3 regions of the Geodermatophilus sp. SYSU D00710 genome follow, and region 2 is predicted to be linked to each of the others. Evidence: predicted binding sites of a transcription regulator. Region 2 holds the regulator's gene; each other region holds the start of a gene.

Region 1 (7,129 bases), on a different contig from region 2:
ATCCCGACCCCGACCGCCGGCAGCGCGCCGTGCAGGAGATGTTCAGGATGCGCAAGATCGTCATCGCCGACCTCGAGCGGGCCGCCGACTCGGTCTCCGCTTGACGGCGCGGCCGGGCGGCGCGGGGCCCGACCGCCCGGCCACCCCCGACGCCCGCCACTAGGGTCGGACGGGTGCCGCCGACCCCGCCCGACCCGTCCTCCGGCGAGCAGCTGCCCGTCCGGACCGCCGCGGTGTGGGCCGCCCTCGACCCGCTCGTGGGGGCCGGCACCCCGCTGCGGGTGCTCGACGTCGGCGGCGGCAGCGGTGGCTTCGCCGTCCCGCTCGCCCGGCTCGGTCACGAGGTCACCGTCGTCGACCCCAGCGCCGACGCGCTGGCCACCCTCGAGCGGCGGGCCCGCACCGCCGGCGTCGGTGACCGGGTCCGCGGCCTGCAGGGCGACGGCGACCTGCTGCACGAGCTGCCCCTCGACCACGAGGGTTACGACCTCGGCCTCTGCCACGCCGTCCTCGAGGTCGTCGACGACCCGGCGACCACCCTCGGCGAGATCACCCGCACCCTGCACCCCGGCGGCCAGGTCAGTGTCGTGACGGTCAACCGGGCCGGCGCCGTCCTCGCCCGCGCCCTCGGCGGCCACCCGAAGGAGGCCCTCGCGCTGCTCGAGGACCGCGACCCCGCGCCCGGCCGCACCCGCCCCGCCCGCCGCCGGTTCGCCCCGGCCGATCTGCTCGCGCTCGTCGAGAGCGCCGGGCTGCGGCCGGGGGAGTGGCGCGGCGTCGCCGTCGTCGCCGACCTGCTCGACACCGCCTCCGGCGCCGACCCGGCCGCGGTCCGCCGCCTCGAGCTCGCCCTGGCCGGCACCTCGCCCTACCGCGACGTCGCCACCGGCCTCCACGTCCTGGCCACCCGCCCGTGACCGTGCCGCCGCCCGACGGGCTGCCCGCGGACCTGGTCCGCCCCGCCTACGGCCGCGCCACGCTCGCCGACGTCCTGCCCGGCGTGGCCGCCGCCCTCGGCGTCGACGTCGACCGCGCCGGCCTGCCGCCCGACCCGCTCGGGCTCACCGCCGCGCTGGCGGGGGCGCGGCGGGTCGCGGTGCTGCTCGTCGACGGGCTGGGTGCGCAGCTGCTGCGCGCGCACGCCTCCCTCGCGCCCACGCTCGCCGCGCTGGCCACCCCGGTCGGCGACCTCGACGCGCCCTGCCCGAGCACCACCCCGGTCAGCCTCGCCACCCTCGGCACCGGCGTGCCCCCGGGCGGGCACGGCGTCCTCGGCTTCGTCACCGCCGTCCCCGGCCAGGACCGGCTGCTCAACCACGTCGCCTGGAGAGACGACCCCGACCCGCGCGACTGGCAGCCCCGCCCGACCGTCTTCGAGCAGGCCGCGGCCGCCGGCCTGCCGGTCACCGCGGTCGCCCCCTACGCCTACGCGGGCTCGGGCCTGTCCACCGCCGCCTACCGCGGCGCCGGGTACCCGGGCACGGTCGGCGCCGGCGACCTCGCCGCGGTGCTCCTGCAGTCCCTCGCCGCGACCCCCACCGGCCTGGTCTACGGCTACACCCCCGAGCTCGACCTCACCGGCCACGTCCGCGGCGTCGACTCCGACAGCTGGCGCAACCAGCTCGCGCTCGTCGACCGCCTCGTCGAGCAGGTGGTCACCGGCCTGCCCGACGACGCCGCGCTCCTGGTCACCGCCGACCACGGCATGCTCGACGTCCCCGCCGCCACCCGCGTCGACCTCGACGACGAGCCCGCCCTGCTCGACGGCGTCGCGCTGCTGGCCGGGGAGCCCCGCGCCCGCTACGCCCACGCCGTGCCCGGCGCCGCCGGCGACGTCCTCGACGCCTGGCGCGGGGTCCTCGGCGACCGCGCCTGGGTTGTCGGCCGGGACGAGGCGGTCGCGAGCGGCGTCTTCGGCGACGTCGACGCCGCGCTGGCCGACCGCATCGGCGACGTCGTCGCGCTCGCCCGCGGCCCGTGGGCGATCACCGCGTCGGCCACCGAGCCCGGTCCGAGCCGGCTGGCGGCCTACCACGGCTCGCTGACCGGCGCCGAGGTCGCCATCCCGCTGCTGCTGGCCCGCGGGCGCGCCCTCTAGGGGACCGGCAGCGAGACCGACAGCGCGGTCCACTCGCGCGGGTGCGCGGGGTGCACGGCCCGGCAGGTCAACTGCGCCGCCTCGGGCGCCGGCCGGCTCTCCACCCGCACCACGACGTCGCCGTCCGGGCCGCCGAGCACGACGTCGAACCGCTCGACGCCGGCCGCCGCCTCGGCGTCGGTGCCCGGCTGCCGCTGCGCGCGGCGCAGCGGCAGGTCGTCGACGCCGAGCAGGCCCAGCCGCTCGCGGGCGGCCTGCTGGGCGGCCTGCGCGGCCAGCGGCAGCCCCGACCGGCCGCGCAGCCACGGCAGGGCCACCTGCCCGCGGGCGTGCGCGGCGACGAGGTCCGCGCCGTCGCCGGCCACCTGGGCGTAGGCGAAGCCGTGCGGCAGCACCAGCACGTTGGTGGCGAACCGGCAGCCGCCGAGGTGGCTGCACTCCCAGACGTCGGCCGGGCCGGGCGCGGGCAGGGCGCGGGCCAGCGGGCGCCCGCGCAGCGCGCAGCAGGCGTCGTGCTGGCCGTGGGTGCAGACCAGGTAGACCGGGTCGGGCGCGCGCTCGCCGACCGAGCCGTCCCACGGCGCGTCGAGCAGGTCGGCGTCGGCGTCGCGGACCGACCACCACAGCCCCTCGCGGCCCGGCCGGCCGTCGGCGTAGGCCCAGCGCCGCCCGGACGCGGCCGGCCGCTCCCCGGGACGGCGCACCAGCAGCACCCGGACGCCCTCGGCGCGGGCGCGGGCGGCCAGGCGCGGGGCGACGCCGGCGTCGAGGCGGGACTGCAGGAGCGCGTCGCGGCCCCACGGCCCCGGCTGCTCGACCAGCAGCCAGCGCTGTGCGGGCCCCGCCGTGGCGACGGGGGAGTCGCCGCGGACCAGCGCGGTCACCGAGCAGCGGGTCGGGTCCAGCCGGCCGGTGCGGACCGGCCGGGAGGGCGAGGGGGCGGCGGGCTCGGCCGGTGCGGCACTCACCCGGGGGAGGGCTGCGGGCTCACGAGCCGGTCCCGAGGGCGTCGGCACGCTCCCCATCGTCCCCGCCGGCGTCCGGGGCGGGGGCACCCGGTCCGGCCGGGCCGGGCTCGGGCGCGGTGGCCGGCACCCCGTCCATCCCACCGTCGACTTGTGCGTCGGCCACCACCGCGATCGACTCGGTCACCAGCCGCCGGGCCAGGGTCAGCCGGTCGGCGGGGTCCAGGCCGGCCAGGTCGGCGACCTTGAGCTCCCCGGCGGCGAGCAGCCCGGCCAGCGCCTCGCGGGTGGCGGCGGGGAACTCGTGGGACCGCCGGCCGCCGATCAGGGTGACGCGGTCGCCGTCGGCGGCCGGGCGCAGCGCGACCCGCAGCCGGCGGCGCACCCGCAGCACGGTGTCGGGCGTGAGGGCCGCGGCGGCGGTCGCCTGGGCCAGCGGCGCGACCGGCTCCGGGCGCACCTGGGCCCAGGCGCGGCTGCGCACCCGGTCGGCCACCCGGTCGGGGTCGACCCGGCCCAGCCAGTCCTGCAGCGCGCCGACGACGGCGGCGACGTCGTCGCGCAGGGTCGCCGGGTCGGCGAGGTCCACGCCCAGGGGCAGCGCGCGGCGCAGCTCGCGGTCCTCGGCGGCCAGCACCCGCACCAGGTCCAGCGTCGACTCCACGGCCGACCAGCGGGTGACCGAGTGGACGCCGACGGTCAGGTGGGCGCTGGTCTGGCCGAGCGCCACCGCCGAGTGCAGGTAGCCGCGGGGCAGGTAGAGCGCGTCGCCGGGGCGCAGCACCGCGTCGATGACCGGCTCGCGCTCCGCGGCCGCGGCCACGGCGGCCGCGCGGTCGGTCCAGGGCTGGCTGCGCAGCGGCTCGGGGAGCACCGGCTCGTGGATCGTCCAGTGCTTCTCGCCGGCCACCTGCAGCACGAAGACGTCGTGCACGTCGTAGTGCGGGGAGAAGCCGCGCGAGGACGGCGGCGTGACGTACGCGTTGACCTGCGTCGGGTGCCCCAGGTCGGCGGCCAGCTGGTCGGCGAACTCGATCAGCGGCGGCCAGAGCCGGTGCAGGCCCTGCAGGACCACCGTGCTGCCGTCGGCGAACAGCCGCAGGACGGCGTCGGAGGAGACCTGGTCGGCCACCTCGGCGCCGGCGCCGCCGGAGGTGGTGAAGCGCCCGGCGTCGACCACGGCGCCGTCCTTGGCGATGCGCAGGAACGGCGTGCGCAGCCCGCGGCGGGAGAGCAGCTCGTCGACGTCGGCCAGCGTCAGCAGGTCGGCGAAGGACTCCCCGGTGTCCTCGGCGCGGGCCAGCAGCGGGCGGCGCGACCAGTGCCGCTCGGCGAAGACCGCGGGGTCGAGGTGCGTGCACCGGCGCAGGGCCGGGCGGGGGTCAGCCCCGCCCGGCCCCGCGACGGCCGGGTCCTGGCTCAGGCCGAACCGTCCGCGCCGCCGTCGGCACCGCCGTCGGCGCCCCCGTCCGAGCCGCCGCCCACCGCGCCGCCGTCGGCCGGGCCGTGGCCGGCGCCCCCGTCGGCACCGCCGTCGGCACCGCCGTCGGCGCCACCGTCCGAGCCACCGCCCACCGCACCGCCGTCGGCCGGGCCGTGGCCGGCACCGCTGTCCGCGCCGCCGTCGGCGCCGCCGTCGTGCTGGCCGGGCGTGCCCTCGCCGGCTCCGCTGTCGGCCGGACCCTCCGTGCTGGTCATGTCGTCGTCGTCGAGCGCCATCGAGCTCCTCCGGGTGCGGATCGGCGCCGGCCGCCGGACGGCGGTCGGTCGTGTCCCACCTACCTCGCCGGGGTGCCGGTCACACATGCGGGCGACCAGCCACTTCGCGGTGGGACGGGACACGCCGGGACGCACCGCGGACCACGCGCCGCGGACCCGCGGAGGCCGTTAGTCTCCCCGGGTCGGTGCGAACAGGTGTTCGATCCAGGGAGGCGGCATGACGGGGGGACGGGCGATGGGGTGCACCGTCCTGCACGTCGACATGGACGCCTTCTTCGCCAGCGTCGAGGTGCGCCGGCACCCCGAGCTGGCGGGCACCCCGGTGATCGTCGGCGGCTCCGGCAACCGCGGGGTGGTCACCTCGGCCACCTACGAGGCGCGCGCGTACGGCGTGCACGCCGCCATGCCCACGGCCCGCGCGCTGCGGCTGTGCCCGACGGCCACCGTGCTGCCGGGGGACGTGGCCCTCTACGCCGAGGTCTCCCGGTCGGTCATGGCGCTGTTCCGGTCGGTCACCCCGCTGGTCGAGCCGCTCAGCCTCGACGAGGCGTTCCTCGACGTCTCCGGCGCCGGCCGACGGCTGGGTGACGCCGCGCAGATCGGCGAGTACCTGCGCGCCCGCGTCTACGACGAGCAGGGCATCACCTGCTCGGTGGGCGTGGCCGGCACCAAGTTCGTGGCCAAGCTCGCCTCCACCCGCGCCAAGCCCGACGGGATGCTCGTCGTCCGCCCGGCCGAGGTCATCGACTTCCTGCACCCGCTGCCGGTCGGTGCGCTGTGGGGCGTGGGCGCGAAGACCGAGGAGGTGCTGCTGCGGCTGGGGCTGCGCACCGTCGGCGACCTCGCGCACGTGCCGGTCCGCACGCTGCAGCGGGCGGTGGGCCCGGCGGCCGGCGCACACCTGCACGAGCTGTCCTGGGGGCGCGACCCCCGCCGGGTGGTGCCCGACGAGCCGGAGCGGTCCACCGGGCACGAGGAGACCTTCCCCACCGACGTCGACGACCCCGCCGTCGTCCACCGGGAGCTGCTGCGGCTGGCCGAGCGGACGGCGGGCCGGCTGCGCGCGGGCGGCTGGCTGGCGCGCACGGTCACGATCAAGGTCCGCTTCGCCGACTTCACCACGATCACCCGCAGCCGCACCCTCGACGTCCCCACCGACGTCGGGCAGGACCTCTACGAGACCGCCCGCGCCCTCTTCGACGCCCTCGGCCTGGACCGGGCGCGGCTGCGGCTGGTCGGCGTGCGGGCCGAGCGGCTGGTGGCCGCGGGCTCGGCGCCCCGCCAGCTCGAGCTCGGCGAGCGCGAGCACGGCCGCCGGGACGCCGAACTGGCCGCCGACCGGGCCGCCCGCCGGTTCGGCGCCGGGGCGGTCCGGCCGGCCACCCTGCTGCACCGCGACCGCGACCGGCGGGTGCGCGATCGCCCGTGAGAGTGGTCGCCGGTGATCACCGGCGGGTCGCCGCCGACTCGCCTTTCGCACCCCGCGAACGACTCGTATCCTCGTGGGCACCGCCGGGTAGAGACCGGCGGTATTGGCTCCGCCCACCTGGAGGTCTCGGTGCCGCTCTCCGAGCACGAGCAGCGACTGCTGGAGCAGATCGAGCGCGCCCTCGTCGACGACGATCCCAAGTTCGCCTCCTCCGTCCGCACGGGTGACCGCAGGCTCAAGGCCCGGCGGAAGCTGCAACTCGGTGCGCTGCTGGTGGTCGTGGGCCTGGCCGTCCTCGTGGGTGGCGCGGTCGTCCCGTCCGTGCCCTTGGGCGTCCTCGGCTTCCTGGTGATGTTCGGCGGCGCCGCGCTCGGCGTGCTCAACTACCGCAGCGCCACCGGCGCGGTCGAGCCCGGCCCGGCCGGTGCCCGCGGCGGGAGCACCGCCGCCCGCGGCCGCGGTGGGCGGGCCCGCCGCCAGCCGCTGAAGAACCGCCTCGAGGAGCGCTTCCGCCGCCGCTACGACCAGTAGCCCTCACCGCGCCGCCGACGGCCGCCGTCCCACCCGGGACGGCGGCCGTCGGCGTTCCCGGGCCCGTTCGACGGTGTGCGCCGGCGCTGCACCCCCGGCGCCGGCGTGCCGCGTCAGCGCACACGCTCGGTCGACGGGTCCTCCGTCAGGAGGCGGCGCGGCGGGGGAGCCGGCCGAGCAGCGTCCGCGCGGTGCTCCCGAGGCTCTCGGCCAGCGAGGCCGGCCACAGCAGCGCCCGCAGCCGCGTGCTCGCCGGGACCGCCGCCAGCAGCCCGCGCCGGGCCACCCGCAGCGCCGCCACCGCGTCGGGGTCGCCGGCGGCGCTGCCGGGACGGCCGTAGCAGGCGGTCTCCTCCGCGCGGGCCAGCCGCTCCACCGCGTCCGCCG
Region 2 (7,129 bases):
TCACGCTGGACGCGATGACGACCGCCTCCCGCAGCACTCCGATCGACGACCAGCAGGCCGTCGACCCCCGTCCCGCGCCGGCCGGCCAGTGGGACGACGACACCGACGACACCACCGGCTCGTACGACCTCGAGGCCCGCGGCGCGCTGCGCCGGGTGGCGGGCCTGTCCACCGAGCTCGCCGACATCAGCGAGGTCGAGTACCGGCAGCTGCGCCTCGAGCGCGTCGTGCTGGTCGGCGTGTGGACCGAGGGCACCCAGGCCGACGCCGACCGGTCGCTGGCCGAGCTGGCCGCGCTCGCCGAGACGGCGGGCTCGGAGGTGCTCGAGGCGGTGAGCCAGCGGCGGGACAAGCCCGACGCCGGCACCTACGTGGGCTCGGGAAAGGCCGGCGAGATCCGCGACATCGTGGCCGCGACCGGCGCCGACACCGTGATCTGCGACGGCGAGCTGACCCCCGGCCAGCTCAACGCGCTGGAGCGGATCCTCAAGGTCAAGGTGGTCGACCGGACCGCGCTGATCCTCGACATCTTCGCCCAGCACGCCACCAGCCGGGAGGGCAAGGCCCAGGTCGAGCTGGCGCAGATGCAGTACATGCTGCCGCGCCTGCGCGGCTGGGGTGAGTCGCTGTCCCGGCAGGCCGGTGGCCGCGTCGCCGGTGGTGGCGGCATCGGTACCCGCGGTCCCGGTGAGACGAAGATCGAGACCGACCGGCGGCGGATCCGGTCGCGGGTCAGCAGGCTTCGCCGCGAGATCGCCGGCATGGCCACCGCGCGGGCGACCCAGCGCTCGGCGCGCGGCCGCAACGCCGTGCCGAGCGTGGCGATCGCCGGCTACACCAACGCCGGCAAGTCCAGCCTGCTCAACCGGCTCACCGGTGCCGGCGTGCTGGTGGAGAACGCGCTGTTCGCCACCCTCGACCCGACGGTGCGCCGCGCGCAGTCGCCCGACGGCCGCGAGTACACCCTCACCGACACCGTCGGGTTCGTGCGGCACCTGCCGCACCAGCTCGTCGACGCCTTCCGCTCGACGCTGGAGGAGGTGGCCGGCGCCGACCTGCTGCTGCACGTCGTCGACGGCTCCGACCCCGACCCGCTCGGCCAGATCGACGCGGTGCACGTGGTGCTGCGCGAGATCGACGCCGCGGCGGTGCCCGAGCTGATCGTCGTCAACAAGGTCGACGCCATGACCGAGGACGACGTGCTGACCCTGCGCCGGGCGCTCCCCGGCGCGGTGTGGGTCTCGGCGCGGACCGGCGAGGGCATCGAGCGGCTCCGCGAGGTCGTCGCCGCCCGGCTGCCGCACCCGGACGTCGAGGTCGAGGTGCTCGTGCCCTACGACCGCGGCGACCTGGTGGCCCGCGTCCACCGCGACGGCGAGGTCTTGAGCGAGCAGCACGAGGCGGATGGCACCCGGCTGAGCGCGCGGGTCGACGGCGGCCTGGCCGCGGCGCTGGAGCGGTTCGCCGTCCCGGTCGGCTGACCGGCCGCGGCGCTCGCCCGCCCGGGTGACCGGCTGCCCGCCGGCCACCCGGGCGGCTCGCCGTCCCCCGCGGCGAGGTCACGGCCGGGTCACGGCCCGGTACCGTGGCCGCGTGACCAGCGGCGTGGTGCGTCGGGGGAGGGGAGCGCCGGCCGACGGCGACCCGTCGGCCCCCGTCCCCGCCGTCGTGACCCCCGGACGGCCGCCGTGGTGGCTGATGATCCTGTCGCTCGTGGTGACCGTGGGCGTCACCGTCGACCTGCTCAGCCGGGGTGTCCTCGAGCGGCTCGACCTCGAGGTCTCCGAGATCGTCAGCCAGTGGGGGCTGCGCGACTCCCCGGTCTACTGGCCGGTCTGGGCGGTGACCCAGATCGGCGGACGGGGCACGATCCTCGTCGTCCTGGCCGGCCTGGTCGGCTGGCTGTGCATCCGCCGGCGGACGCTGCTGCCCCTGGTGCGGGTGCTCGTCGCCCTCGCCCTGCTGACCGTCGTGGTCTACGCGTTCAAGTTCGGCACCGGTCGCACGGCGCCCGCCTATCCCGGCTCGTTCTTCCACCGCGACGGCGCCAGCTACCCCTCGGGGCACGTGGCCAACGCCGTGCTCATGTGGGGCGTGGCCCGCTGGCAGGCCGTCGAGTACCGGCTCGCGCCGCCGGTGCAGCGGACGCTGTGGTGGCTCAGCGTCGTCGGGCCGGTGGCCACCGGGATCGCCATGGTCTCGCTGGACTTCCACTGGGTCACCGACGCGGTCGTCGGGGCCGCGGTCGGGATCCTGCTGCTGGGCGTGGTGCACGCACTCGACGCAGTCGTGCTGTCACGCTGGGCGAGTGCCCGCGTCGGCCGTCCTCCCGCGTAGCGCGCGGGCGTCCGCCCCGCGCGCACCGGCCGCCGTCCTCGGGCTCGCGCTGGGGCTCGCCCCGGTCCTGCTGCCGGCGGCCTCCGCGGCCGCCGAGGAGGCCGCGCCCGCACCGCGCTGCCAGGTGACCGACCCACGGCTCGCTGAGCTCTCCGGGCTCGTCGACGTCGGCGACCGGATGCTGGCCGTCGCCGACGGCGGTGAGCGGGTGACCGTCGCGGTGCTCGACCAGACCTGCCGGGTCGTCGACGAGACCGTCGCGCCGCTGGACCCCTACGACCCCGAGGACCTCGGCGTCGGACCCGACGGCACCGTGTGGCTGGCCGACACCGGGGACAACAACGCCACCCGGGGGACCGTCGCCCTCATCGCGCTGCGGCCCGACGGCGCCACGGCGCTGTACCGGCTCACCTATCCCGACGGCCCGCACGACGCCGAGGCACTGCTGGTCGCGCCCGACGGCACGCCGTACCTGGTCACCAAGGAGGTGCTCGGGGCGAGTCACGTCTACCGGCCGGCGGCGCCGCTGGTCGACGGCGGCACGGTCGCGCTGGCCGACGTGGGCACCGTGGCCTTCACGCTCACCGGGACGCCGGGCGGCCCGGTGGGGCGTGCCGGCCAGTTGCTGGTGACCGGGGGCGCCGTCGCCCGCGACGGCAGCCGGATCGCGCTGCGGACCTACACCGACGCCTACGTCTGGCCGCTCGCCGGGTCCGACGTCCCGGCCGCGCTGGCGGGCGAGCCGGCGCGCATCGCGCTGCCCGAGGCACCGCAGGGGGAGGCGGTGTCGTTCACCGCCGACGGCGCCGCGCTGCTCGTCGCCGGGGAGGGACCGCCCGGCGACGTCACGGTCGTGCCGATCCCGGCCGGGGCCGCCGCGTCGTCGTCACCGGCGGGGACCTCGACGGCGACCTCGACGGCGACCGCGCCCGCCGACGGCGGCACGGACGTCCCCCCGATCACCGCCGCGCTGGTGGCGGCCGCCGTCGCCACGGTGGCGGTGTGGATCGGCGGCCGCCTGCGCCGGCGGCGGGCGGCCGCGCCACCCACCGGCTGAGCCCGCGGCCACGCGGGCCCGGCTCCCGCCGACCGGCGCGGCGGGAGCCGGGCCCGCCTGGGGTCGGGCGGTGGGGTCAGACGCGGCGCAGGACGGACACCACGCGGCCGAGGACGGTGGCCTCGTCACCCGGGATGGGCTCGTAGGCCGGGTTGTGCGGCAGCAGCCACACGTGCCCGTCGCGCCGCTTGTAGGTCTTGACCGTGGCCTCGCCGTCGAGCATGGCGGCGACGATCTCGCCGTTCTCGGCGGTGGGCTGCTGGCGCACGACCACCCAGTCGCCGTCGCAGATCGCCGCGTCGACCATCGAGTCACCGGCGACGCGGAGCATGAAGAGGGTGCCCTCGCCGACCAGCTCGCGCGGCAGCGGGAAGACGTCCTCGACGGCCTGCTCGGCCAGCACCGGGCCGCCGGCGGCGATCCGGCCGACCAGCGGCACGTAGGTGGGCGCGGTGCCGCCGTCGGCGGCGGCCGGCGCGGCCGGTGCGCCCTCGGTGGCCGTGTCCCCGGGCAGCCGCACGTCGAGCGCGCGCGGGCGGTTGGGGTCGCGCCGCAGCCAGCCCTTCTTCTGCAGCACCGAGAGCTGGTGGGCCACCGACGACGCCGAGGACAGGCCCACCGCCTCGCCGATCTCCCGGACCGAGGGCGGGTAACCGCGGCGGTCGATCGAGTCGCGGATGACCTCGAGGACCCGGCGCTGCCGCTGGGTCAGCCCGTCGCCGGCGTCGCCCCGGTCGGGGAACGACCGCACCGCGGCGGTCTGCCCCCCGGCGCCGTCGGCAGCGGTGTCCGTCCCCCGCCGGCCTCCTCGCCGGGTGGCCGTACCCCCGCGCGTGCCCTGGCCGGTGCCGCTCGTGCCCGCCACGTCTCCTCCTCGCCGGCCGTGTCGCCACGGCCCTCGTGTCCCGCCCGCCGCCCGGAGGACCCGGCCCCCGGACGCCGGGAGGTGCCGGCGTCCGGGGGAACGGGCGGACGGCTGCTGATCGGACCGTAGCGCCTCGGGCCCGGTACTTCAAACGTGTGTTCGAAACCCGTCGGAGGTGTCGGGTCGACCCCGTCGGCCCCATGCGGTAGACATCGCACAGACGTTCGATCGAACGCGTGTTCGACGGCGGTGGGGCGACGAGGAGGAGTGGTCATGGGCAGCGTGCACCAGGCGGTTCTGGAGTTCGACGCGGCGGTCCGGGTCCCCTGGCGGCCGCTGCTGGCGGAGGGGGCCGTGCGCGGGACCGCGGCCCCGCGCCGGCAGGCACCTCCCCCGGCCCCGCGTCGCCCGGCCCAGGGCGCTCCGGCGTCGCCGCGGGCGGCCCTGCCGGGCTCGGGTCCGCGGATCACCGGGCACCTGCGGCCGGTGCCCGACCGCCCGGCCGCGGCGCCCGTCCGTGCCACCGGTCCCGCCGCGGGGCCGGCCGCCGAGGCGCCCCGCACCCGCCGGGCACCGGCGCGGCCGGGGGGCCGGCCGGTGCGCTGCGAGCCGGCCCGGGCCGGCCGCGGTCCGGCGGCGCCGGCCCCCGGCCCCGTGCGGCTGACCCACCGCGGGCGCCGCCTGGTGGCCGTGCTGGTCCTCGCCGCGGGCGTCGGCGGCGCGGTCCTGGGGCGGGAGGTGCTCGCCCCCGAGCAGGGCCTGCGGCTCGCCGGGGAGAGCAGCGTCGTCGTGCAGCCGGGTGACACCGTGTGGTCGATCGCCGGCGAGGTCGCCGGCCCGGAGCAGGACGTGCGCGTCGTCGTCGACGCGATCGAGGAGCTCAACGACCTCGAGGACTCGGCGGTGGTCGCCGGTCAGGTGCTGCGCCTGCCGTGACCGGGACGGGGGCACTCCCCGGACAAGTGACGAGACCGCCCGGCCCGGTTCGTCAACCATCGGTGTCCGGTCGCTCACGCATCCGGCTCGGACGAACACATACGGTGAGGACGTGTCAGCAGCCGTGAACAGCAGGGCAGCGGTGTCGTTCGGGTCGCCGCAGGACGTCGAGGTGCTCGTGGACGGCGCCTGGGTCGTGGGCGCGATGCTCGGCTGGCGGCACGACGACACCGGCGCGTGCGAGGTCTGGGTGCGACTGCGTACCGAGGTCCCGGGCGTCGTCGAGGGCGCCGGGACCTGGGTCGAGCTGGCCGCCGTCCGGCTGCCGGAGCGCCGGCTCACGCTGGCGCCGGCGGTCACCGCGCACACCGCCGTCACGGCTTCCGCTCCCGGGGGGCCCGTCACGGCCGCGATGTCCGTCGTCCGCCCGGTCGGTGTGCCGGCTGCTGACCGCCCGCGCCGTTCCCGCCGGCACTGTGCCGACGTGACCGCCGAGCAGCCGGCCGTCGGCGCGGAGGCGCCGGGCCGGCACCGGGCTCCCTCCGCGGCCGGCGCCGGCCGACACCGCGCGGTCACCGCCGAGATGCCGGCCGTCGGCGTGCCCGTCGCCACCCCTGACACGGCCCTCGCGCCGGACGGGGAGCCCGACCTGCTCACCCGGCCGATCCGCCTGGGCGACCTGGTGCCGAACCCGCGCGGCAGGCGTCCCGCGGTGCGCCCGTCGGTCTGAGCGACCCCTCCCCGGCGTCCCGCGCCCTCCCGGACCCGCCGGCGGCGTCGCCCGACGGTGCCGGGCCGTGCACCGCGCGGCCGCGTGTCCGTGGCCGCTCCGTACACCCGGCAGTCCTGTCCCGCGCGCCGATGCGCGGGCGCCGCGGCGTGTCGTGTGACGGGTGGGAGAGGTGGTCGCGCCTGGTCACCGCGAGGTCACGACCGCATCTCGGCGGAAGAGACACGCCCGGCGTCGGCTTGCAGATGTTGTGGAGCCCGGCCTACTGTCCCCCTACATCTAGTGGTCACGACGGAGGGAGTCCTCCACAGGGCGTCCTCAGGTCATCCCCGGGGTGTCCACCGGATGTCCCCAGAGGGGTCCACAGCAGAGGGCGGCGAGGCGCGGTGGCCGGTGGCATCCGGCCGTCCGCCGGTACGTCCCACCCGGCGCCGGGGAGACCGGCACCGAGCCCGTCCGCAGAGGGAGGTGAACCGCAGTGCGCTGCCCCTTCTGCCACAACCCCGACAGCCGGGTGATCGACTCGCGCGAGGCCGACGAGGGTGCCACCACCCGCCGCCGTCGCTCCTGCCCCGCCTGCGGCCGCCGGTTCACCACGGTGGAGGAGGCCGTCCTCGCCGTCGTCAAGCGCAGCGGGGTCAGCGAGCCGTTCAACCGCTCGAAGGTCGTCGCGGGCGTGCGCCGGGCCTGCCAGGGCCGGCCGGTCGACGAGGACCAGCTCCAGCAGCTCGCCCAGCAGGTGGAGGACGCCATCCGCGCCAGCGGGGTGGCCGAGGTGCCCAGCCACGAGGTGGGCCTGGCGATCCTGCGGCCGCTGCGGGAGCTCGACGAGGTGGCCTACCTGCGCTTCGCCAGCGTCTACCGCGCCTTCAGCTCGGTCGAGGACTTCGAGAAGGAGATCACCGAGCTGCGCGCGCGGCACCACACCGGTGGCACGCCACCGCTGCCCGGCATGCAGCTCGACCCGCCGCCGCGCCGTCGTGGCGGGCGCGGCCAGGCCGGCACCAGCGGCGCCGCCACCCCCTGACCACCGGCCGGCAGCGTCGCCGGACCGTCCAGCACCACCTCAGAACCGTCAGCACCAACCGCTAGGAACAGGGTGGCTCTCTTCCCCAGCCGCCTGGACCACTCACCGAGGGAGAGCTCGTGACCGAGATCGAGGACCGCCCGGCAGGCCGCACGCGTCGTGCCCCCAAGGCGCCGA
Region 3 (7,129 bases), on a different contig from region 2:
CGCACGCGCTGCTGGTCGACGTCGCCGACACGATGGACCGCTTCGGCCGGCTGACGCTGGTCAACAACCCGGTGCACGGCCTGGTGCTCACCACCACCGACCGCGCGGTGCTCGAGGAGGTCGTCCGCTCCAAGCGGGTGGCGCCGATGCTCGGGGCGCGGATCGACCCCGACACCGTCGTCGTGCACCCCTCCGAGCGCGGCCGGCTCAAGCAGGCGCTGCTCAAGGTGGGCTGGCCGGCCGAGGACCTCGCCGGCTACGTCGACGGGCAGGCGCACCCGATCGAGCTGGCCCAGGAGGGCTGGCACCTGCGCGACTACCAGCGGGAGGCCGTCGAGGGCTTCTGGGCCGGCGGCTCGGGCGTCGTCGTCCTGCCCTGTGGTGCGGGCAAGACGCTGGTCGGGGCCGCGGCGATGGCCGAGGCCAAGGCGACCACGCTGATCCTGGTGACCAACACCGTCTCGGGGCGGCAGTGGAAGCGCGAGCTGATCGCGCGCACGTCGCTCACCGAGGAGGAGATCGGCGAGTACTCCGGGGAGCGCAAGGAGATCCGCCCGGTCACCATCGCGACCTACCAGGTGATGACCACCCGCCGGAAGGGCGAGTACCGCCACCTGGACCTCTTCGACGCCCAGGACTGGGGCCTGATCGTCTACGACGAGGTGCACCTGCTGCCGGCGCCGATCTTCCGGCTGACCGCCGACCTGCAGTCCCGCCGGCGGTTGGGGCTGACGGCGACGCTGGTCCGCGAGGACGGCCGCGAGGACGACGTCTTCTCGCTCATCGGGCCCAAGCGCTACGACGCGCCGTGGAAGGACATCGAGTCGCAGGGCTACATCGCCCCGGCCGAGTGCGTCGAGGTGCGGGTCGGCCTCGACGACGAGGAGCGGATGACCTACGCGGTCGCCGAGCCCGAGGAGCGGTACCGGATCGCGGCCACCGCGTCGTCGAAGCTGCCGGTGATCCGGCGGGTGCTCGAGCGGCACCCCGACGAGCAGAAGCTGGTGATCGGGGCCTACCTCGACCAGCTCGAGGAGCTCGGCCGGGCACTCGACGCGCCGGTGATCCAGGGCTCGACCACCAACCGGGAGCGGGAGAAGCTCTTCGACGCCTTCCGGCGCGGGGAGGTCCGGACGCTGGTGGTCTCCAAGGTCGCCAACTTCTCCATCGACCTGCCCGAGGCCGCCGTCGCCGTGCAGGTGTCGGGGACGTTCGGCTCGCGGCAGGAGGAGGCCCAGCGGCTGGGCCGGGTGCTGCGCCCCAAGGCCGACGGCCGGCAGGCGCACTTCTACACGGTGGTCAGCCGCGACACCCTCGACGCCGAGTACGCCGCGCACCGGCAGCGGTTCCTCGCCGAGCAGGGCTACGCGTACACGATCGTCGACGCCGCCGACCTGGCCGGTCCGGGCGAGGTCAACGGCCCGGACTGGGTGGACGAGCCCGCCGACTAGCGCTGTTCCTCCCGCGGCCCCCTGGTCCTCGTGACCCGGGGGCCGCGGCCGTCTCAGCCGGCCGTGAGCCGGTCGACCGTGCCGACCGGGACGATGCCCTCCGCCCGGGCCCGCGCCGCGGCGTCGACGGAGACGAAGGCGTCGGCCTGCAGGCGGGTGACGGCCAGGTACTCGGCGACGGTGGTCGACTCGAGGCCGTGCTCGACGGCCAGGCGCCAGGCGACCCGGCGGGGCGGGACACCCGGTCGCCCAGCAGCCGGATGCGGATGCCGGTCATCGCCTCGTGGCGGTCGAGGGCGGTGGCCTCGTCGAGCTCGCCGCGCCGCACGGCGGCGAGGAGCAGGTCGAGGGCCTGCGAGCGCAGCACCTGCGGCGCCACCAACTGGTGTGCGAGTGCCAGGTCGAGGCGCTCGGTCACCAGGTGCAGCAGGGTGGGCGCGTCGATCACGAAGCGCGTCATGCCGGCCGCGTCAGTCCTCGGTCAGCTCGTGCAGGACGTCGGCGGCGTCGGCGTTGCCCTCCTCGGCCAGCCGCCGCACCTCGGCGAGGTCGCTCAGCTCGCTGGCCCGCTGCACCAGCTCGTCGACGGCGTCGCGGTTGCCGAGGTCGGCCAGCCGCCGCAGCTCCGCCAGGTCGCCCCGCTCGCCGGCGAGCTCGATGAGCTCGCCGGCCGCGTCGCGGTCCCCCATCGCCGCGCGCTCGCGGAGCGCGGCGTACTCGGGCTCGGTCATGGCGGGAGGATCCCACCGCGGCCGGCCCGGCGGGGGCCCTGACGTCAGTCCCCGCCCGGGAAGTGGTCGTCCATGATGTGGAGAGCGTCGAGGACCGGGTCGCGTTCGCTGCGGCGGTCCCGCTCCGGCCCCACCTCCTGCCAGAGAGCGGGCAGACGATCCCGGGACCGGGCGCGCCACCTACGGGGCCGGCGGCGTCCACCTCCGGTGAGCACCCGGACCGCGGCCGCCGACAGGAGCTCGTCGACCCGGTCGTGCAGCCACGACCCGGTGCCCGGGCGCGCGGCGACCTCCATGATGCGCCGGTACGTCGCGTCGTCCGTGTCCAGCACGGCGCGGGCCAGGTCCGGCTCGTCCCGGAGCCAGAGCATCTCGGCGATGTCCTCGCGGCTGGCGATGATCACGCTGTGGACCATCGGCTCGACCGCCCGGTCCTGAAGCCGGTCACCCGTCAGTAGGGCGGTGGGGTGGTGGCGGCGGTGAGGCCGGACGGGGTGGTGACGGTGAGGGTGCCGTCGGCGGCGAGGGTGTGTCGCCAGCCGGGGGCCTGGTGCTTGCCGCGGTGGTGGCCGGTGCAGTAGCCGGTGAGGTTGGCCGCGGTGGTGGGCCCGGCCGGCCAGGGAACGCTGTGGTCGAGGTCGCCGGCGCGGGGGACGGGGCGGCGGCAGCCGGGGAAGCGGCAGCGGCGGTCGCGGGCGCGGACGTGCCGGTCCAGCGCGGCGCTCGGCCGGTAGCCGGGGCTGGCGGCAGGGGCGGCCAGGCCGGTGCCGGTGCGGGCGGCGCGGTGCAGGGCGGGCAGGTCGGTGAGGGCCAGCAGCGCGCCGCCGGCCGCGTGGGTGAGCGCGAGGCGGGGCCGGTCGGCCAGCCCGCCCCCGCTGGTGGCGGCGAGCAGGGCGGCGAGGTCGGCGCGGGCGGTGTCGGTGGCCGCGGCCAGCTGGGTGAGGACGTCGGGTGCGGCGGTGATCCGGCCGGCGGAGCCGGCGGCCCAGGTGGCCTCGTCGGCGGCGTCGGCGCGCTGCGCGGTGGCCACCGTGCGGCGGGCGTGGCCCAGGGCCCGCTCGAGCCCCAGCAGGGCGGTGCTCGCCTGGTCGACGGCGTGGTCGGCGCGCGCCCACCAGCCATCGGGACTTGGGGTGTCGCCGGGGTCGGGAGACGTGTGGGGTGGCGGGTCGTCGCCGGAGTCCGGTGGCGGGCCGTAGAGGCAGTCAGGTGGCTCGTCGTCGACGTAGCAGGGTGGTGGTTCGGCGTCGAACTCCCCGGCCAGCACGCGGCGTTCCATCCGCGCCCACCAGGCCTCCAGCTCGGCCTGCTCGCGGGCCTCCCAGCCCAGGACGTCGTCCCCGCCGGAGGCCGGCTGCGGGTCGCTCACCTCGGCACCCTCCGACGCGGCCTGGGCGGGCTCGGTGTCAGTCGCGATGGCGTCGGTCCCGGCGGTGCCGGTGGTGGCGTCGGCCCGGTGGCCGGTGAGGGCGGCCAGCAGCGCCCGGACCAGCTCGGCCGGCACCACCTGCCCGTCGACCTCACAGGCGGCGTCCCCGCCCAGCAGCGCCCCCACCGGGGCGACCACGGTCAGGGTGACCTGCACCGGTGGCAGCCCGGTCTCCCCGGGGCGCAGCACCAGGTCCAGCAGGCAGTCGGCCATCTTCTGCCCGCGGGTGCGCCCATCGGCCGGATCGGCGGGCAGCGCGTCGGCACAGGCCCCCAGCGCGGCGAGCAGTGCGGCCGCCTCGGGGGTGGTCAGCAGCGCCGAGACCACGCTCATCCCGTCGGTGCGGTCGGGGCGGGCATCCACGCCACGCCGGCGCACTGCGCGGAGCAGGTCGTCGGCGGCGGTGCGGGCGGTGCGCTTGAGCAGCTCCCGGCGGGCCTTGTCGCCCAGCTGCGCCGGGGTGGTGTGCCGCTGCGCCGCCCAGGCGAGCAGATCCCGCTCCAGCTGCGTACGAACGGTGTCGTCGGTGATCGGGGCGACCTTGTCGATCAGCGGCCCCAGGTGCCCCACGTGCAGCGCCCCCGATTCCAGTGCGGTCAGCGTGCCCGGCAGTCGGTGCACCAGGATCAGCGACCGCTCCAGCAGCGCCTGCGCCGCCTGGGCCGACACCGCCAGCGCGACCGCCAGCTCGTCGGTGGCCCACTCGCTCACCGGCCGCAGCACCTCGGCCCGCGCCGCCCACCGGTCGGCGGCCATCGCCCCCGGCGAGCCCGGCGGCCGATCGGCCGACGCCGGCCGGGACGCGGCGAACGCGGCCACCGCCCGCGCCCGCAGCGCGGCCTGCCGGGCGATCTCCCGGTCGGCGGCCTGCACCGCGCCCAGCGGCCCCGACGCCCACCCCACCAGGGGTGGTTCGTCGACCGCCAGGACTCCCGCCACGTGATCGATCACATGTTCGATTAGGGGGTCGCACAAGGCGTAGAGCCGAGAACGTGCAGGTCAGCGCTTCGCGGCCAGGGAGCGATCGGCGCGGACCCCACCGCGACCGGCGGGCTCCAGAACCAGAACGGTCAGCCCGTCGCCGGACCAGGAACAGCCCTGACCAGCGCCGAGACGAACGACCAGCCTGCCGCCACCGGCCCCGTCGTCCTATCGTCCTCGGGTGACCACGAAGGACCTCCAGGAACTCGTCCGGCGACGGCTGTGGGAGCTGGGCGGGTCGGTGGTCGAGGCCTCCCGCCGGGCCCGCGGCGCCGTCGCGCCGGAGGTGCTCGAACGGATCGCGCACACCCGCGGCTGGGCCCTGATCAGCCCTTGGATGGCCGCCCACCTCGCCCGCGCGCTCGACGTCCCGGAGAACCGGGTGCGGCGCGCGGCCGGCCTGCCCGAGGTCCCCGACCCGCGGGCGGACGTGCCCACCGGACCGCACCTGCGGCTCGTCCACGGCGAGGGGCGCGCCTCCGGCTGACCGTGACCGCCACGACGGGACGGACCGGTCCGACCGGCGTGTGAGGCGCACCACCCCGCCGTCGGTCGCCACGACGAAGACGCAGGTCAGACGCGTACGGACCGGCCCGTATACGTGGTCGCACGGGAGGCGCGCGGGAGGCGGCCGGTTGGGCGTGTCTCCTCCGCCGCAGGCAGGATGAGCCCGAGATGGCGAGTGCAACACGGGTCGGGGCGGTCGCCCCGCAGACGACCAGCCGACCGCTCCGGGCGTGGCAGCAGGCCGCCCTCGAGCGCTACGAGGAGGCCGCCCCCAAGGACTTCCTCGTCACCGCGACGCCGGGCGCGGGGAAGACGACCTTCGCGCTCACGCTGGCCTCGCGGCTGCTGCAGCGGCGCGAGGTCGCCCGCGTGATCGTCGTCTGCCCGACCGACCACCTGCGGCTGCAGTGGGCCGACGCCGCCGACCGGATGGGCATCGTGCTCGACCCCGGTCTGACCAACGCCGTCGGCCCGGTGCGCGCCGGCACCCAGGGCTACGTGACGACGTACGCGCAGGTGGCCGGCAAGCCGATGCTGCACGCCGCCCGCGCCACCGCCGTCAAGACGCTGGTGATCCTCGACGAGGTCCACCACGCCGGCGACGGCCTGTCGTGGGGTGAGGCGATCGAGGAGGCCTACGGCTTCGCCGCCCGCCGGCTGTGCCTGACCGGGACGCCCTTCCGCACCAAGCCCGACGAGCGGATCCCCTTCGTGCGCTACGAGGAGGACGGCTTCGAGGGCGACGCCGGGGAGGCCGGCGCGGGGCTGGTCAGCCGCGCCGACTACACCTACGGCTACAAGGAGGCGCTGGCCGACAGCGTCGTCCGGCCGGTCGTCTTCGCCGCCTACACCGGCACCTCGCGCTGGCGGAACTCGGCCGGCGAGGTGGTCGCCGCCTCCCTGTCCGAGGCCGGCACCCGCTCGGTGGAGATGGCCGCCTGGCGCACCGCGCTCGACCCCAAGGGCCAGTGGGTGCCGCACGTCATCGCCGCGATGGACGAGCGGATCACCCACCTGCGCGAGAACGGCATGCCCGACGCCGCGGGGCTGGTGCTGGCCAGCGACCAGGACGACGCCCGCGCCTACGCCCGGATCGTCAAGCGGATCACCGGCAAGGCGCCCGAGCTGATCCTCTCCGACGACCCCAAGGCGTCGAAGAAGATCGAGCGGTTCGCGGCCGGCTCGGCGCGGATCGCCGTCTGCGTGCGGATGATCTCCGAGGGCGTCGACGTGCCGCGCGCCGCCGTCCTGGCGTGGATGACCTCCTACCGGACGCCGCTGTTCTTCGCCCAGGCCGTCGGCCGCGTCGTCCGCTCCCGGGCACCGCACGAGACCGCCACGGTCTTCCTGCCTGCCGTCCGGCCGCTGCTGGGGCTGGCGGCGTCGCTGGAGAAGGAGCGCAACCACGTCATGCCGCCGCCCAAGGCGGCCGATCCCGAGGCGCTCGACCTCGACCCGCTGCCGCCCAAGGAGCGCGAGGCGGTGGGCCTGAAGCAGTGGGAGGCGCTGGAGGCCGACGCCCGGTTCGCGCACGTCCTGCACGGGGGGACGGCGCACACCGGCGAGGCCGGCGGGCCGCTCGCGGTGGCCCCGGAGGACGAGGACTTCCTGGGCATCCCCGGCCTGCTCACCGCCGAGCAGACGGCGTCGCTGCTGGCCAAGCGCGACGACGAGCTGCGGCTGCGGATCGCGCAGCGGGTGCACGAGGAGGACACCGGGGAGCTGCCGATCGTCGAGGACCACCCCGACGAGGACGACGCCGGCCGGTCGTGGCGCGACGCCGCCGAGCTGCGGCGGGAGATCAACCGCCTGGTCAGCCGGGTGTCGGCGAAGACGTCGACGCCGCACGCCGTGGTGCACACCCAGCTGCGCCAGCACGTACCCGGCCCGCCGTCGGCCTCGGCGTCGGTGGACGTGCTGCGCGCCCGCCGCGAGCGCCTCCGCACGATGCTCTGAGGTCGGGGGCGTGCGCGGGCGGTGCCGGCCGCCGGGGGGGGGGGGGGGGGGCGGGGGGGGGGGGGCGGGCGCGC

The links. Region 2 encodes LexA, which represses DNA repair genes until DNA is damaged. Its sites were predicted from a motif close to TCGAACANNTGTTCGA; they were not measured.
Region 1: a site for LexA is predicted at 4,970-4,985, ahead of dinB (DNA polymerase IV). Genes of this name have one in related genera too.
Region 3: a site for LexA is predicted at 4,555-4,570, ahead of ACI78U_RS08675 (DUF222 domain-containing protein). Genes of this name have one in related genera too.

What each region holds. Positions count from the first base shown of each region.
Region 1 covers NZ_JBJGYX010000030.1:21,229-28,357, reverse strand. The annotation lists gene ACI78U_RS14790 (VOC family protein) at 1-104, shown strand, start outside; gene ACI78U_RS14785 (class I SAM-dependent methyltransferase) at 174-917, shown strand; gene ACI78U_RS14780 (alkaline phosphatase family protein) at 914-2,098, shown strand; gene ACI78U_RS14775 (sucrase ferredoxin) at 2,095-3,066, opposite strand; gene ACI78U_RS14770 (cupin domain-containing protein) at 3,086-4,243, opposite strand; gene ACI78U_RS14765 (BatC protein) at 4,483-4,782, opposite strand; gene dinB (DNA polymerase IV) at 5,000-6,211, shown strand; gene ACI78U_RS14755 (DUF3040 domain-containing protein) at 6,341-6,742, shown strand; gene ACI78U_RS14750 (transglutaminase TgpA family protein) at 6,888-7,129, opposite strand, start outside.
Region 2 covers NZ_JBJGYX010000028.1:12,003-19,131, forward strand. The annotation lists gene hflX (GTPase HflX) at 15-1,481, shown strand; gene ACI78U_RS14135 (phosphatase PAP2 family protein) at 1,594-2,337, shown strand; gene ACI78U_RS14140 (hypothetical protein) at 2,309-3,394, shown strand; gene lexA (transcriptional repressor LexA) at 3,471-4,259, opposite strand; gene ACI78U_RS14150 (LysM peptidoglycan-binding domain-containing protein) at 4,533-5,195, shown strand; gene ACI78U_RS14155 (hypothetical protein) at 5,308-5,925, shown strand; gene nrdR (transcriptional regulator NrdR) at 6,404-6,952, shown strand; gene ACI78U_RS14165 (vitamin B12-dependent ribonucleotide reductase) at 7,072-7,129, shown strand, end outside.
Region 3 covers NZ_JBJGYX010000014.1:35-7,163, reverse strand. The annotation lists gene ACI78U_RS08690 (DNA repair helicase XPB) at 1-1,451, shown strand, start outside; gene ACI78U_RS08685 (hypothetical protein) at 1,922-2,182, opposite strand; gene ACI78U_RS08680 (hypothetical protein) at 2,227-2,586, opposite strand; gene ACI78U_RS08675 (DUF222 domain-containing protein) at 2,634-4,550, opposite strand; gene ACI78U_RS08670 (hypothetical protein) at 4,774-5,079, shown strand; gene ACI78U_RS08665 (DEAD/DEAH box helicase) at 5,268-7,055, shown strand.